Regions from separate parts of the Shewanella sp. SM55 genome, predicted to be linked through region 3. Evidence: predicted binding sites of a transcription regulator. Region 3 holds the regulator's gene; each other region holds the start of a gene.
What was found. The regulator sigma-54, encoded in region 3, starts transcription at its own class of promoters, with help from an activator protein. The targets are predictions, from matches to a motif close to GTTGGCACGNNNNTNGNNT.
Positions count from the first base shown of each region.

Region 1: the regulator sigma-54 is predicted to act here: its motif matches at 1,739-1,757, upstream of L5L91_RS05535 (TorF family putative porin).
Region 2: the regulator sigma-54 is predicted to act here: its motif matches at 1,496-1,514, upstream of L5L91_RS02630 (BON domain-containing protein).
Region 4: the regulator sigma-54 is predicted to act here: its motif matches at 2,164-2,182, upstream of norV (anaerobic nitric oxide reductase flavorubredoxin).

Region 1 is NZ_JAKKRS010000003.1:34,119-38,335, forward strand. It holds gene rimK (30S ribosomal protein S6--L-glutamate ligase) at 1-891, shown strand, start outside; gene L5L91_RS05535 (TorF family putative porin) at 951-1,640, opposite strand; gene L5L91_RS05540 (HU family DNA-binding protein) at 1,932-2,204, opposite strand; gene L5L91_RS05545 (response regulator) at 2,364-3,161, opposite strand; gene L5L91_RS05550 (hypothetical protein) at 3,244-3,624, opposite strand; gene L5L91_RS05555 (DUF4240 domain-containing protein) at 3,752-4,217, shown strand, end outside.
Region 2 is NZ_JAKKRS010000001.1:600,977-605,193, forward strand. It holds gene L5L91_RS02620 (sigma-54 interaction domain-containing protein) at 1-571, opposite strand, end outside; gene L5L91_RS02625 (hypothetical protein) at 818-1,273, shown strand; gene L5L91_RS02630 (BON domain-containing protein) at 1,550-2,104, shown strand; gene L5L91_RS02635 (DUF3224 domain-containing protein) at 2,372-2,776, opposite strand; gene L5L91_RS02640 (hypothetical protein) at 2,906-3,682, opposite strand; gene L5L91_RS02645 (polysaccharide deacetylase family protein) at 3,896-4,217, opposite strand, start outside.
Region 3 is NZ_JAKKRS010000015.1:13,865-18,081, forward strand. It holds gene rapZ (RNase adapter RapZ) at 1-695, opposite strand, end outside; gene ptsN (PTS IIA-like nitrogen regulatory protein PtsN) at 692-1,135, opposite strand; gene hpf (ribosome hibernation promoting factor) at 1,138-1,425, opposite strand; gene L5L91_RS17180 (RNA polymerase factor sigma-54) at 1,454-2,932, opposite strand; gene lptB (LPS export ABC transporter ATP-binding protein) at 3,040-3,771, opposite strand; gene lptA (lipopolysaccharide transport periplasmic protein LptA) at 3,768-4,217, opposite strand, start outside.
Region 4 is NZ_JAKKRS010000008.1:216,995-221,211, forward strand. It holds gene norW (NADH:flavorubredoxin reductase NorW) at 1-574, opposite strand, end outside; gene norV (anaerobic nitric oxide reductase flavorubredoxin) at 567-2,096, opposite strand; gene norR (nitric oxide reductase transcriptional regulator NorR) at 2,323-3,930, shown strand; gene L5L91_RS12465 (TMEM165/GDT1 family protein) at 3,981-4,217, opposite strand, start outside.

The sequences.
Region 1 (4,217 bases), on a different contig from region 3:
TTATCCCAATTCCCCCAGTTGTATTCAACACAACGCTTAGTCGCGGCTTGCCAAAGTCGTGGACATGAAGCAGTCGTGATCAATACGCTGAATTGCTACATGAATATTAATTCTATTAAACCTAGCATTCATTATGAAGGTACTGAATTAGTTGGGTTTGATGCCATCATTCCGCGTATTCATGCTAGCGTGACTTTTTATGGTTGTGCCGTTGTTCGTCAGTTTGAAATGATGGGCGTATATGCCGCGAATGATTCAATCTCCATTGCGCGTTCGCGGGACAAATTGCGGGCACTGCAACTACTTTCCCGCAAAGGGATTGGCATGCCAGTGACGGGTTTTGCCAATAAGCCAAATGATATCCCAGATCTCATCAATATGGTGGGCGGCGCTCCGTTAGTCATTAAATTACTCGAAGGCACTCAAGGGATTGGTGTCGTACTCGCTGAAACTAAAACGGCTGCTGAGAGCGTGATTGAAGCATTCTTGGGGCTCAAAGCGAATATCTTAGTACAGGAATACATTAAAGAATCCAATGGTAGTGATATTCGTTGTTTTGTTGTCGGTGACAAGGTTGTTGCTTCGATGAAGCGTCAAGGTCCCGAGGGTGATTTCCGCTCAAATCTGCATTTAGGTGGTTGTGGTGAGGTGGTAAAAATCACCTCTGTTGAGCGTAAAATGGCTATTGCCGCTGTGAAGGCGATGGGATTGGTTGTCGCGGGAGTAGATATTTTACGTTCTAACCGTGGCCCACTGATCCTTGAGGTTAATTCGGCGCCAGGCATTGAAGGGATTGAGCAAACAACAGGGATTTCAGTGACTGAGCCCATTGTTGAATATATTGAGAAAATGGTTGCGGCCCGTAAAACAAACCGGTCAATTATTGCCTAGTAGGTGATGGTGATAAAACGACGCCACTTTTTAAGGTGGCGTTTTGTTATGCTTAGAGCCTATAGATCAAAACTGTAGGAATATCCGAGTACTAGTTTGGCATCATCGGTGAGATCGGTATCAGAGACCATAAATGACACTGTGCCTATACTGGTATCTGCGCTGAGAGTCACGTTATAGTCGGCATAATTATCTTCGCCAAACCAAGATTGGACGACATCACCGTTTGAGTAACCATAGTGCACTGATAAACTCAGCTTTTCAGTGAGAGGAACGGATACCGTCGCGGCAAGATAACTGAGATCTTTATTATCTAAAGGATCGGCGGCCAGATCGTCACCGGCATTGATGACTTGGGAGTAAGCTAGTTCGAGCCATTTCCACGTGACAGCAGCATGGAGCTCACCAAAATCAATACTGCCCGGCGCGTCTGGATAGGCGTAGTAGAGATAGCCAAAGTCGTAGCTGATGTCTTCGGTAATACTGCCGCCATAACCTGCATATAGATCAAGCTCGTAGCTAGTATCATCACCAAAATCCACATTCGATGCCCAAGTTCCCGCATAAAATCCAGAATCGTGGCTGTAGTCAAGGCCACCTTGGATTGCGACCGCATCTTTAGTTTGGGTCGCACCGCGCCATAGATAATTAGAGGTACCGCCAATGTTGCCTGATACGGCTGCAAAGGCGTTGCCTGCCAGTAACATTCCCGTCGATAAGGCCAAAACGCTGTACAGTGATTTCTTCATGCTCATCCCCTCGATTGACTTATTTATCGATTCACCATTGGCACACTCAAAGTCAGCTGTGGTCATTAGTGCATCTTGGTTTTTTTCTAAGGAAGGATTTGCTAATCACATGCCACTATTACAATGCCATGTAAAACAAGGTATTAGAACTCTAAATGTTAATGAAATGTTTTTATTTGCCAGTTTGTGGGGCAGAGGCGCACTTTTGTTGTGCAAAAAACATTCAGTGCTTCACTGGGATTGGGCAAAAAAAACGCCTCACAATGGAGGCGTTGTATTGAATTTTATAACTTAGTTTACGCTGTCACGTAGGGTTTTACCCGCTTTAAACTTCGGCACTGTCGCTTCAGCAATTTGAATTTCTTTACCCGTTTGTGGATTACGGCCAGTGCGAGCGGCACGAGTCGCTGTTTCAAAAGAACCGAAACCTACGATGGAGATTTTGTCACCATTTTTCATTGATTCGGTAATAGCTGCTTCAAAAGACTTCAATGCGCGTGCTGCTTCTACTTTCGTTAGATCGGCATTTTCTGCAATTTTGGCGATTAGTTCAGTTTTGTTCATTTTTATTGTCTCTTCTTTCCGTAGATTTATTTGAAATAAGCGTGCCTAACATGCCATAAGGTTTAGCACTTGGAAAGCCTTTTGCGTCTAGCGTGCAACAGGATGTTCAGTAAAGCGCAGAATATTTACTCAGTTCGTGATTTAAGTTTTATTCTGGTTTTATTCTTCTAACAGTTGATAGAGTAATTTTTTAACAAGTTTGGGTTCAAAGGGTTTGTCACATAAGGCATTTACACCCGCTTGGGACACATTGCTGAGGTGGGTATCGTTGGCTTCGGAAGACACCATCAAGATGGGAATGTGTGATTGTTGGCTTTCATTGCGGATAAATTGTGTCAAAGCTAGCCCATCTACACTCGGCATATTGTAATCAGTGATCACTAAGTCGAACATATTGTGTTTCATTAACGCTATGGCTTGCGCACCATCCTCGGCCTCGGTAATCAGCTTCATCCCTAAGTTACCAATCGTACGTTTAATGACGTTTCTTGCCATACGGCTATCATCGACCACTAATACACGTACATCTTGTACATCGAAATTACTCAGGTCGAGTTCATCGTGGCTGAGTAAATCAATCGTGGCATTCAATGCTGTACCTAAATGGTCGGCACTGAAGGGTTTAGGTAGAATCGCTACTACACCCGATTGGCGGAATATTTCAAGTTGCTCACGGCGGCACTCACTCGAGACCAGCATAAATTGGATATCTTTGCAGTCAGCGTTGGCCCTTAAGTAGCCCAAGAGATCGATGGCAGTGCCATCATCGAAATGCATGGCGCTCGCAATAAGGTCAGGTTTATGGCGAGCAATAATATCTTTAGCCGCTTCTATGTTTTCTGCGGTTTGAATGCTGAGAATGCCTTCTTGTTGTAAGCGCTGAATAATAATTCGACGCTGTGTCTCTGAAGGTTCTACTAAAAGAATGGAAAGTTCGCTGGGCGATAAATGGCTCATAGTCTACTTCAAGTTAAGAGTCGTAAGTATTTTACTGGGTCGCTAAGCTACGCTATTGATAACAGCTTAGCAACAAAGTCCATTACTGAGTTTGGCGGGTCAAATAGTGTCTCGTGACCTTAGAAAATGCGATCCAATACTGCACGAGTAAAATAACAATAATGCTCACTGTGAGTGGCAACATAGGAATGTTGTGGCCAGAAACAACCACTTTTACATCCTCAGGGGTAATGCGATAGGCAATAATTGCTGTAATCCCCAGTGCCGAGAATCCTAAGGTTTGCATGCCAATATAAATTTTCAACACTAAGCTAGACCACGGCGCGCGTATGAGTATGCCAACGAGCACGGGGAGGACACCTAGGGTGAATACATCAAGGGATTGAGTCATCACAGTACGCCAAAGTGCAGCAATGCTGAAGAGGCAATATAACGTGATCAGTAGTATAAGACGTTTAGGCATAGATTGAAGTGCACACCAGTAGCAAAGAAGATGAGCAAGTGTAGGAAATGCCCTAATCCGAGTCCAGTATAACCGTAATATCGTGTAGAATATGCCTTTTTGCTAGAGGCTCTAATAGGTGACGTTTATGACAGAAGTTGAGTTTTGGGGTTTAGTCACGCGAACAGAAGCGGCGCAATCACAGGAGTCTTTGACTCAAGCACTGAAGCAGAAACTTGCCGAATTGAGTAATGAAGAGTTAAAAGCTTTCGATAAAATGTTTGGTCAGCAGATGCGCCGTAGTTATCTGTGGTCTGTTTGGGGGGCGGCTTACATTATTACGGGTTGTGATTCTGAATATGCTTTTGCCGAGTTTAGGTGTTTTTTGATTTCACTTGGTAAAGAAATTTTCGAAGGTGTGGTTAATCAGCCTGACACCCTAGCACGTTTAGTCGCTTGGCCAGAGCGAGATGCCTATGCTTACCCTTTTGTAGATGAATACGACCTTATCGCAGGGCAATTATACGAAGATAGAACCGGTGAGGAACTGCCCTTTATGCCATCGGGCAAGGCGACGCCCGTGGGTAAAAAATTTAGCACTAAGCCCAAGGATT
Region 2 (4,217 bases), on a different contig from region 3:
CGTTCACCCTAGGGCTGGCAAGATGTATGGTATTAGCAACCAGTTCTTTCCCGACCCCACTTTCCCCAATAATCAGCACATTACTGCCTGTCGCAGAGACGCGACGAATTGTGCGATATAGCTTGTGCATAGGAGCTGATGAACCAACAAGCAAACCGTATTGGTCTAGCTCGCTAGCAAAAGGATGCTGTCGATTAGGCGATGATGCTAAATACTGTGCAAAATCAGCAAAAATTTCGCTGATTAGCGGCATATCGTAAGGTTTGCGAAAGTGGTAACCAGCAAAATGAGACATTAACTGATCAAGATTGGGGTTTGGCTGACCGTCGGAGAGAAAAATAAACTCAATATTTGACATGGCCGCATTATCCAGCAGCACAAGGTAATCTTCACGACTAAGACTGGATAACTCAATAATGGCAACATCGACGTGATTTGCCCCTAGCTGCTCTATCCAAGGCAAGTCATCGACACTGCGTAGCTTATTAAAGTCAGCAGCACCAGCAAGTTCGATGATTGCTTGCTCGGCGCTAACATCCTGCAAGTGATAAAAAAGTGTCAGTCGAGCCATGCGTATCTACTCCCTGTATGAAAAACTACTGTATGTCAGCCATGAAATTTTAACAACAGCAACGGTAATAGTTGCCGATGTTCTAAGATGATATCTCGATGAACTGAGAATATCAGTCTAAAAATCAGCCTGTTAAAATATCATTAAAAACGAGAACAGAATATGCATGGTAGCTGAACGAAACAAAATCAGTTTACCCAAGCAGTTAAACAATCTATGTCGAACACTGGCATTAGGAGGCCCATAATGAAGTCTAATGTTGTGCAACATCAGACTGATATCCGCGCCGATATCATGTTGATCGATGAAATCATCAAGCTGAATCAGGAAGGACTCACATTTTACAACCAAGCGAGGAGGTATGTCGAAGACTATAATCTTAAGCGTGTTTTTTCCGCCAAAGCTAACATCCATCAACGAATGTTAACTCGGTTTGAACAGCTGAGACGTTTGGCTGACGAGCCAATTAATGGCCTAAGTCACACCGTGCCCGTCACTTATACTCAAGCAACAGAATTGCTGCAACAGTGCCAAATTTCGCAGGCTATGACCGCCCTTGTCGATATAGAGCAGCAAGTGCTAATCCAAATAAAACAAGCAGTAAGGCAAGCGCATCAGCCACAACTTGCAAACCAACTTGCAGAGGGTGCCGCTTGGCTGCAAATGAGTTACGACGGTACGGGATCGCTCAATCACCATTAATTCCCTGTCGCTAAGTGAGCCATATTTAACCGACTCCCCTCCACTTTTACTACAGACATAATACCGCACTGATGAGTGCGGTTTTTTATGCTCGAATGATGGCTCAGCATGCCAGAAAAAATTACATTTTGTCGGTAAAAAAGACCGACCTAAAGGAAAATGCTAAGGTATAAAAACGCCAGATAAAACAATTAAAACATTAAAAATCATTAACTTAAAAACATTGGCACGATTGGCGCATTATCTAGCTTCGAGAAAACAACGGAGGATATGATTATGAAAACTACAACAGCATCAGTACTAGTGGCTTTACTTGTCGGTTCAATCAGTTTAAATGTGGCCGCCGCCCAAGATTGGAAAGGCGGAACCAAGGATGCGTGGATCGATGGTAAAGCAGAAACCACTTTACTGCTCAACACGAATCTCAATTCCTTCGACATCATTACAGATGTCAAAGATGGTAAAGTGACATTAACAGGTAAAGTGGAAAGCAGTGTGGATAAAGCCCTCGCCACAGAGCTCATCAAAAGCTTAGATGGAGTGAAAGATGTCGATAACCAACTCACTGTGATGAATGAAAAAGAAGGCACCAGTGAAGTTGTTGCCACCTTAACTGACTCTAAAGTTGCCACAGTCATCAAAACGCGTTTACTGTTTTCAACTGACGTATCCGGCACCCAAATTAATGTGGATGTTGCCAATGGCATAGTCACATTGAAAGGTGAAGTTGCCAGCGATGCAGAACGTCAACTAGCACTGAAAATTGCCGAAAATACCGACGATGTGAAAAAGGTCGTTGATAAAATTAAAGTTGTTAAAAAAGTGTCTTAACTCTCGCGACAACGGCATTTTTTAAATTAAACGTATTTTAAGTAACAGCACACAGATCTAGACTCAAGGTTCGATAGTGCTTTATGAAAAAAGAATCAAAAAAACCAGCCTCAGCTGGTTTTTTTATGCCCATTTTCAGACCCAATCGAAAAGACTTACTCGCTTAAATTAAGAAGGGTGAATTCAGATGACTCGAATGATCATAAAGGAGAAGAGTTACAGAAAACTGAGCTAAAACGCAGGTGTTATTCAAGCTTCAAAGTCAAACTAAGCTTCAAAGCCAAACTGGAATGCATAAAAATGTTGGCCATTCTCAATATTGATGGTCATAGTGCCAGTTAACCCCTGCAACTCCCCCGCCCCAGAATGGGGTACCACTTCTAAGATCAGACGATTTTGTCCATCGGTCATAATGCCAAAATGTTGTAATACAAAACTGCCCTGCTTACCGCACAAATTACCAACCACTTGTTCAATGGCCACATAGCCAGCTGAGCCCTTGACTGACGTCATAGCACTGAGCATTTCCCCTTTGCTGCGCCCCTCAAGCTCACCATAAAAGGTTTTATCTAAGCCCATACGTCCTAACGTCACACCACCAATGCCAGTAGCATAGGGGCTATCAGGAGTGAGCTTAACATCAAATTTCCCAGTGATTTTGCTAACTTGCATGACACTCTCCTTGTCGAAATCTTATGCTGACCTATTACCTGCTAACGCTTGCTACTGAAGCAAACATCACCCACTTACCGAAAAACAACTTAGCATAAGCCTGCGCAGATCCATAATGGCATTTACACGCTACTTATGTAGGCTGGTCTCACTCACTATCATCTCTATGGTTTTGACTATTTCAGGGCTTTCAGACATGGGTTGGTCAGACGCTCTATCGCGATAAGTCACAGCAATTTTGAATGGGGCTTCGAAAGGATAAACAGGTTCAATACTATCCACCTCGATTCGATCGCCAAGCATGACACTGCCTAAGTGTTTCAAGCTATTGTGTTTAAAATCCAGATTAAACAATCCAAGATACCAAAATATGCCTGAACCTTGAGTCGTCACAATAAAGGGCGCCACAAAGGGCATAGTTTGCATTTTAGGATCATCTTGAATCGGTGCGTCACTTTGGGTGTCCGGCTCTAGAGCGGGATCGAAATTTAACGGTGTAATGCGTAAGTAATCAAGTAATGCTCGACCTTTTACCTCACCATCTTGGTAGTCGCCCATAGCAAACTCTGTTTGTTTGATCTTAATAAAATGAGTCAGTGCAACGGACTTGCCGCCCTCAGGCAGCGTTATTTCAACAGGATTGGCGGTATTTAAGCTAAAGAGTTTGAGCATCACTTCCGATGCATTCGCCACAGGCTTTACCTCAAAAGGTGTCACAGTTTCGATCTCATTCGCCTGAGCCTGAGTTTTTTCATGCGCCATGGCTTCATCGTATTGCATGACCTTACCATCTTCCATCACCATATAAATATCATCATTGGTCATGTTGAAACGGTAAATACCCGCAGCAAGTAAGGCTAATACCACTAAGGTTGCCGCTATGGTTAATTTTACAAACGTACTCATCTTCTCTCCCCAATCGCGCTCGTTATGCGCTACTTTTCTAACACCGATAAACTTCAAATCAATGTCGGAGCAGTATTACAGATACTGAGTTAAAGCGAAGTGGGTAAAGTGTAAAAAATGCCGCTATTTTGAATTTTGTCAGGCTAAGTTCAGCAACATGCCTTTTACTCGACCAATATGATGGGCTGAGTAAATACTCAGCCCAATACATCACTACTTTTCGTTTTTCCACAAGGCTGGGGTTTGGCTTGGTTGCCAATTGCTTTGGGAGAAATGCGCTTGCACTAAGGAATAGATTTTATCTTGATAGGACACAAACTCAGGTAGTTGATAATTATGCTGTTCCTGCCAAGCAGGGGCATAGTTATCTAGCGTATCAAAACGATATCCTTGACGTTGAGCTTCTTCAACAAAACGCTTAATTTTAGGCAAGTTGATGGTTGCACCTTGTCCTCGGTGAGCATTCTCAAACAGGAAGTCGTGGGTCAAGATAACCACTTTCCCGTTATGTAAACCATCACTACAATCTAAGTTC
Region 3 (4,217 bases):
TGCGGCAGCCAAGTCTCCAGTAAATTTTCGATTTGCCAGATGAACTTATTAACCAGTGGTTGACGATTTAAGAACTCAGCTACGGGTTCATCTAAGCCAGTCAATGGCCGCAGCGCCAACTCCCAGTGGGGATTGGGCAGGAAGCGCACATCGAACATAAAGTCGGCTTCGGTGGGCATTCCGTGCTTAAAGCCAAAGGACTCGAAGTTGATCACGAGTTCTTTATCGACACTACCAAGGAGAATTTGTCTGACTTGGTCGCTTAAATCATAGATATTCAAATTCGACGTATCTATGTAGTGATCGACCAGTTTTGACATAGGCTCGAGCAGTTTCCCCTCCAGCTTTATCGCTTCTTGCAAAGAGACTCGGCTCTTCGACAAAGGATGCAAACGGCGGGTTTCGCTGTAACGCTTGAGCAGAATTTTATCGCTGGAGTTAAGGAAGAAGCTCGTTAACTCAGTATCTGGAGGTAGGCTAGCGAGTTGTTTTACTAAGACCTTATCCTGCTCAGGCATGTTACGCACGTCGACACTGATGGCGACGAGATCGTTACTGCCTTTGAGTTGCTCAAGCAAACTGCCAATCAATGGCAAGGGAAGGTTATCGACACAATAATAGCCGAGATCTTCGAGTACCCTAAGGGCGACAGATTTGCCTGAGCCTGAGCGGCCCGACACTATGACCAGTTTCATCCAGTGATTACCTGATAGAGTTCCGTTTCATCATGCGTCTTGCGTAATTGCTTTAATATTTGCTTGTCGCTCAGCTTTTCGGCCATGCAAGACAAGGTACTTAAGTGCTGCTGACATTGGTCTGCAGGCACCAGTAGTGCAAATAAAATATCAACAGGTTGCTTATCGATAGCATCAAATGCTATCGGCTCTTCACACTTAATTAGTATGGCAATGGGCTGATCTATATCGGCTAGTCGACCATGTGGAATGGCGATGCCGTTACCTATACCTGTGCTTCCCATCTTTTCGCGCGCCACTAGGCTTTCGAATATCTCTTGAGATGAGAGGGTCGGGTACTGGGCAGCGACTAAGTCGCTGATGAGTTCCAGTACCTTTTTCTTGCTGCCCGGAGTGGCGCAGGTAGTGCACTCCGGCCGCAGTATGGTACAAAGTTCCATTATTAGTGTTTTGTTAACTTCTCTTTGTGTTTAATAACCTGACGGTCAAGCTTGTCAATCAGGGCGTCTATAGCGGCATACATGTCAGCATGCTCTGAAGTAGCAAAAACTTCACCACCTATGAGGTTTATTCTCGCTTCGGCAATCTGTTGCATTTTCTCAACATTGAGCACAACGTGCACATTATTGATCTGTTCGAAATGGCGTTCAAGTTTTGAAAACTTTTCTTCTACATATGCACGTAACGATTCGGTAATTTCGACATGGTGTCCACTTAGGTTTATTTGCATAGAAACGTCCTCCGATATCCACTGTAGGTTATAAACTTTTACGCTGATTAGAAGGTGGAATAAGCATAGCCTCTCGGTACTTCGCAATGGTTCTGCGGGCTACGTTGATCCCTTGTTCTGCCAGAAGTTGTGCCATCTTACTATCGCTTAATGGTTTTTTCTGGTTTTCCGCTGCCACCAGTTTCTTTATAAAGGCTCTGATTGCTGTGGATGAGCACTCACCACCATCGTCAGTACCGACGTGGCTAGAGAAGAAGTATTTTAGTTCAAAAAGTCCCTTAGGGGTATGCATGTATTTTTGAGTTGTGACCCGTGAGATGGTGGACTCATGCATTTCTACCGCTTCGGCAATATCGTTAAGCACCATAGGCTTCATGGCTTCTTCACCATACTCAAAGAAACCTTGCTGATATTGCACTATGCAATTAGCAACTTTAAGCAAAGTATCGTTACGGCTTTCTAAGCTCTTAATAAACCATTTAGCCTCTTGCAGATGGCCGCGAATAAATTGGCTATCGGCTTGGTTTTTGGTACTGCGTGCCATAGAAGCATAATGTTGATTTACATTGATTTTTGGCATGCAGTCAGGATTAAGCTCAACGACCCAGCGGCCATTTTTCTTCGACACAGACACATCTGGGATAACGTATTCGTCATTATTGGGCGTGATCAACAAACCTGGGCGAGGATTGAGGGTTTGGATAAGTGCTATACCATCCCTTAATTCATCTTCTTTTAATTTAGTCTTACGCATCAATAACCTAAAATCACGGGCGGCGATCAGATCTAAATGATCTTTGATCAGCATACGGGCGTTTTCTAGGTTGGGAGTATCAGCGGCGAAATGCGACAGTTGGATCAGCAGGCATTCACTTAAATCGCGGGCGGCAACGCCTATGGGATCAAAATGCTGAATACGCTTGAGTACGGCTTCGACTTCGTCAAGCTCAACTTCAGGATTGCCCATGGCTTCGAGAATTTCTTCAGTGCTTTGGGTGAGATAGCCCTGATCGTCGATGGCATCAATAATGGCGGTGGCAATGGCTAAATCGGTTTCAGAAAACGGCGTGAGGTTTTTTTGCCATTCTAAGTGTTCGTACAAACCTTCACTGGTCTCGCCTTGGAAGGGCATATCGTCTTCACGACTGCCGCCGGGGCCTGAGTTTGGGGAGGCGGTAAACACTTCATCCCATGTGGTGTCCATGGGGAGCTCATCGGGCATGGATTCTTTGGTTAGCGACTCTGCCGTATCTATGGTGGAGCTGTCTTTTTCTGGTGGCAGAGTGCTAGATTCACTGAAATCCGTATCGGATAGCGTTTGGTTTACAGGGGTTTTAGTGGCGTCGAATTGATCCTCTTCCAGCTCGAGAAGGGGATTAGAATCTAATGCTTGCTGGATCTCTTGCTGCAGTTCTAATGACGACAGTTGCAACAGACGTATAGCCTGTTGTAGTTGTGGCGTCATGGTTAACTGTTGACCCAGTTTGAGCTGGAGTGACGCTTTCATGTTACCGCTGATCCCTACGTTATTATTGTTGGATGAGGTCGCTTATTATCATTTTGAGTGAAGCCCAATGGCGGTATAAATTGCCTCCATTGGCTTCGCTCGATTAACTATAGCCTGAATTGTTCACCTAAGTACACAGCCCTAACTTGCTGATTGTCTAAGATCTCTGCTGGAGTTCCTTCGGCAATCAGGTTTCCGTGACTCACAATATAAGCATGTTCACATACATCTAATGTCTCGCGGACATTATGGTCTGTGATCAGTACGCCAAGGCCGCGACTTTTGAGTTGTTCGATAATCTTCTTGATGTCGATAACCGAAATAGGATCGACGCCGGCAAACGGTTCATCGAGCAAAATGAACTTAGGATTAGCGGCTAAAGCCCGCGCAATTTCGACGCGACGACGTTCGCCACCCGACAATGACATGCCTTGGCTGTCACGGATGTGGGTGATATGAAACTCTTCGAGCAGATGTTCTAGTTCTTCTTCTCGTTCTTCGTTTTTAAGTTCTTTACGAGTTTGCAGTACGGCCATGATGTTGTCATGAACAGTTAGCTTACGAAAGATACTGGCTTCCTGCGGTAAGTAACCTATGCCTTTGCGGGCACGCAGATGCATAGGATCTGCGGTTAAATCATCATCGTCGATAAAGATATGCCCCTTATCGCTCTTCACTAGCCCGACAACCATGTAAAAGGTCGTGGTTTTACCGGCACCGTTTGGACCGAGTAGGCCAACGACTTGACCGGTTTTTACCGTCAGACTGACGTCTTTAACCACTTGGCGACTCTTGTAACTTTTTGCCAGATTTTGTGCTCTTAAGGTGATTTGGGTCATTTAGAGTCCTGCTTTTTTACAGGTTTATCCGCTGGAGCATCTGATTTAGCATCATCTTGATAGTTTTCTGGCTGAATAATAGTGATCACGCGATCGTCACCACTGCCAGTACTCTCGGCCATCAATTTCTGTTGAATCATGTTATAGCGGATTAAATTGCCTGTAACTTGGCTACCCGCTTGATCTAATGACGCCATACCTTTCAGAGTTAAGGTGCGGCTTGCCATATCGTAACGAATTTCTTTCGCGCTCGCCGATGCAGGACGGCCATCGTCTAATATCTGGCTATACGTAGCAGGGTTGCCTGTGGCGACTAAAGTTTTGCTATTTTCACCTTCAGCGGAAAATGCACGCAGTTCATTTGCTTGGATTTTTATTGAGCCTTGGGTAACTTCCACCGGACCAAAGAAGATGATCTGGTTGTTTTTGATATCCGCAGTTTGGCT
Region 4 (4,217 bases), on a different contig from region 3:
GTTTGTGGTTTAACATTTCGGGTAGCATATTCGGCATTAAGCTCGCTTGTGGATCGACCAAAAACACTTGCTTACCTGCAGTTGCTAAGTCCATTGCCAGTTCAACTCCGACCAAACCAGCACCGATAACCAGTACTCTCCTCGCGCCATGGATGTCTGCTTCGCAGGCCTGATATTCTATTAAGCTGTTAACTGTGTGGATGATATCGACGCCATCTCCCTCTATAGGTGGAATAAAGGGCCGTGCACCCGTGGCAAGCACTAATTTTTTGTACGCAATTTCGCGTCCTTGATGGCAACAGACTACCTGACGAACTTTATCTATTTTTATGACTTCACAGTGATTTATTACATCAATTTGTTGCTCATGTGCAAATTCAGTCGCGGTCAATTTTATGAGGTCTGACGCCATTTTTTTAAGGCTAAACACATGGCTTAAATCTGGTTTATGGTATTCGTCACCAGAGTCGGCTGTGATAACTGTAATCGGTTGTTCGCGGTTTAAACGTCGCAGTGTTTTGACTAGCTGATATGCCGCGAATCCACTGCCGATAATGACGATTGGCTTAGGCATTAGTCACCTCATTTTTTATGACAGCGAAAACGCTTTTACCTAGGCCACATTCGGGACAGAGGAAGTCTTCGGCCACTTGAGTCCAAGGTGTGCCAGCAATGACATCTTGATTAGGTTCTCCTTTTTCAGGGTCGTAAACCCATTGGCAAACGGTGCAAATCATTGATTGTGTATCATTTAATTCGCACGCGTTTGTTGCAATCGGTGCCGTCACAGGGACGTTATTAGTAGCAGTGTTTTCAGCTGTTTGACTGGCCGTGGTGGCTTGGCTAGGTTTTGACATGACTTGATTAATGATAGAGCGACTATTCGCGCTATCAAGGGGCCGCAATGCCCATTCTCGCGCGATTCGCTGGCCGTGCTGACGGCATTCTTGCATCGCATCTCGATCGGGACGCCATTTGACTTTTAATCCCACCGAGGTTTCAAAACCAGCATCCATCAAACGAGTGTGAATTCTATCGACTGCGCCGCCATTCCAGCCATAACTACCAAAAGCTGCCGCCTTTTTATTGCGAAAACGCAGGCCCGTGATTTCTTCAAGCATGGCGGCAATTTTAGGCATCATCACATTATTCATGGTGGATGAGCCGACTAAAATACCTTTTGACCTAAATGCCTGTGCAAGGATTTCGTTTTTATCATGACGTGCGACGTTATACACTTTTACTGCTACATTGGGGTCAACATCATGAATACCTTGAGCAATACCGTCGGCCATCATGCGAGTATTATTGGACATAGAGTCGTAGAAAATCGTGATGCGGTCTTCTTGATAAGCGTCGGCCCAAGCTAAATATTGGTGAATAATTTGGGCAGGATTATCACGCCACACAATGCCGTGTGAAGTTGCGATCATATCTACAGGTAAATTAAAGCTTAATACTTCGTGAATTTTAGCCGTCACTAGGCTGCTAAAGGGCGTTAAAATGTTTGAGTAGTACCGTAGGCATTGTTCCATTAATTCATTTTGATCAACCTCATCATTGAATAAATGTTCGTCGCAATAGTGTTGGCCAAAGGCATCGTTACTGAATAAAACCGCATCTTCGGTGAGGTATGTCATCATGCTATCTGGCCAATGCAACATAGGTGCTTCGATAAATATCAGTTGCTTACCATTGCCTATCGCTAAACTATCCCCTGTCTTTACGGTAATGAAATTCCATTCTGGGTGGTGGTGATGTCCTACAATGGAGTCGACCGCATTTTCACTGCAGTAAATTGGAGTGTTAGGAATTTTGGCCATTAATGCAGTCAGGGCGCCTGAGTGGTCTTCCTCTGCATGGTTCATCACAATATAGTCTATGTCGGTTAAATTAATTTCAGCTTCAAGATTTTGTAAGAATTGCTGGCTAAAACGATGATCAACTGTATCAATTAACACGGTTTTTTCTTCACGGATAAGGTAGCTATTGTAGCTTGTGCCTTTAGTTATTTTGTACTCAGTACCATGAAAATCTTGCACTTCCCAATCGCGTTGACCCACCCAGTGGATATTGTTTTTTACATGAATAGTCATAAATACACCTGTGATAATTAATAATGAATGCGCTACGTAAATCTTGCTTATTTAGTTAAATCTCTTATTGCACTCACTATGCCAACATTGTAAGGCGTTGATTTTTATTGGTATTAACGTATTTCAACATTTGAAATCACTTGTTGGTGTCATAATGACAATTTGATATTGGTCAAATTGACATTACACTGTTGTCAATATGACTTTATTTGACTGTGGATGTGCTATGAGTGCCCATGCTGATTTAACTCAGTTAGCCTTAGATTTAACTGTCGGCGTGTCGACGCAAGACAGATTTGAGCGTTTGTTGGCAGTGGTCAGGCGGCGTGTCAATTGTGATGCTGCGGCATTATTGGCATTTCGGGAGCAGCAATTTGTCCCCTTGGCGATAGATGGGCTCTTTGCCGAAGTGTTAGGGCGGCGCTTTCAAATTAGTGAGCATCCGAGATTAGAGGCTATCGCCCGTGCTGGCGATGTGGTTCGTTTCCCTGCCGACAGTGAACTTCCCGATCCGTATGATGGTTTAATTCCACATCATAGTGCGAACTTACATGTACATGCTTGCATTGGTTTACCACTAATCGCGAACGATCGCTTAATTGGGGCGCTCACCATTGATGGTTTCAACCCTCATCAGTTTGATGGTTTTAGTGATAGCGAGTTGCGTGTGATCAGCGCACTGGCCGCAGCCAGTCTTAATACTGCGTTATTGATGCAACAGCTAGAATCCCAAGTTGTTGAAGTTTCCAATGGCACTGAGGTGCTCAATCGTCCTGCTAGTCAGCAGGAGATCATAGGGCAATCCACACAGATCCAATCGCTAAAGCAGCAGATAAGTGCCGTGGCAGGCACTGACTTATCGGTATTAATTACCGGCGAAACCGGTGTGGGTAAGGAGTTAGTGGCCGCGGCGATACATAATCAATCGACCAGAGCCGATAAATCACTTATCTATTTGAACTGCGCTGCATTGCCGGAGTCCGTCGCCGAAAGCGAGTTATTTGGGCATGTAAAAGGGGCATTTACGGGGGCAATCAGTCATAGGCAAGGCAAGTTTGAACTCGCTGACAAGGGGACCTTGTTTTTAGATGAAATCGGGGAGCTTCCCTTGGGGCTGCAAGCTAAGTTATTGAGGGTTTTACAATACGGTGAATTACAGCGAGTGGGCAGTGATAAGAGCCTAAAAGTTAATACTCGGATTATTGCTGCCACTAATCGAATTCTGCACCAAGAGGCAACGGAAGGGCGCTTTCGTTTCGATCTTTACCATAGGTTGAGCGTATTTCCTATCCACGTAGCACCATTAAGAGAGCGTGGGCAAGATATTGTTATGCTGACAGGTTTTTTTCTTGAACGTTGTAAAGCGAAGTTAGGACTCACCCATATCAATATCACACCCGCAGCGCAGCAGTTATTAGAGCAATACACATGGCCGGGTAATGTGCGTGAGCTAGAGCATGCGATACACAGGGCTGCGGTGTTGGCGAAAGCCGAGCTAAAAACGGCTTACATCAGCTTAAGTGATAAACATTTTCAGCTCGATTCTTTGATGAATCAAGCACACAGAACAGTCGACGAAGATAGGCCATCAGATGCCGCAACGCCAGCCAGTGAATTAGCATTTAGGTCTGAGTCGGCCTGTCGTGAGCGACAATCGCAAGATAATTCCAGTGTTATACTGGGGCTTAAGGCGGCGACTGAGAGATATCAGCGTCAACTTATTCGTCAAGTTTTAGCCGCGAATCAACAAAATTGGGCTGCGTGTGCAAGAATATTGCAAATCGATACAGGTAATTTGCACCGACTTGCAAAACGGTTAGGTTTAAAAGAATAAAATATTGCGTGAAGAAATTTTATTCTGCAGCAAAACCACAGCCTCGATTCTTAGAAGAACAGTGTTGCTACGCCTAAGAGTGCGAACAATACCGCGCAGCCACGGTGTATCCACAACATAGGTAATTTTTCGGCGCTGAAGTGGCCTGCGATCACTACGGGTACGTTAGCAAGCAGCATGCCTAAGGTTGTGCCTGCAACCACCATAGTTAATGAATCGTATTTTGCGGCTAATACCACAGTTGCGATTTGCGTTTTATCCCCCATTTCGGCGATAAAAAACAGGAT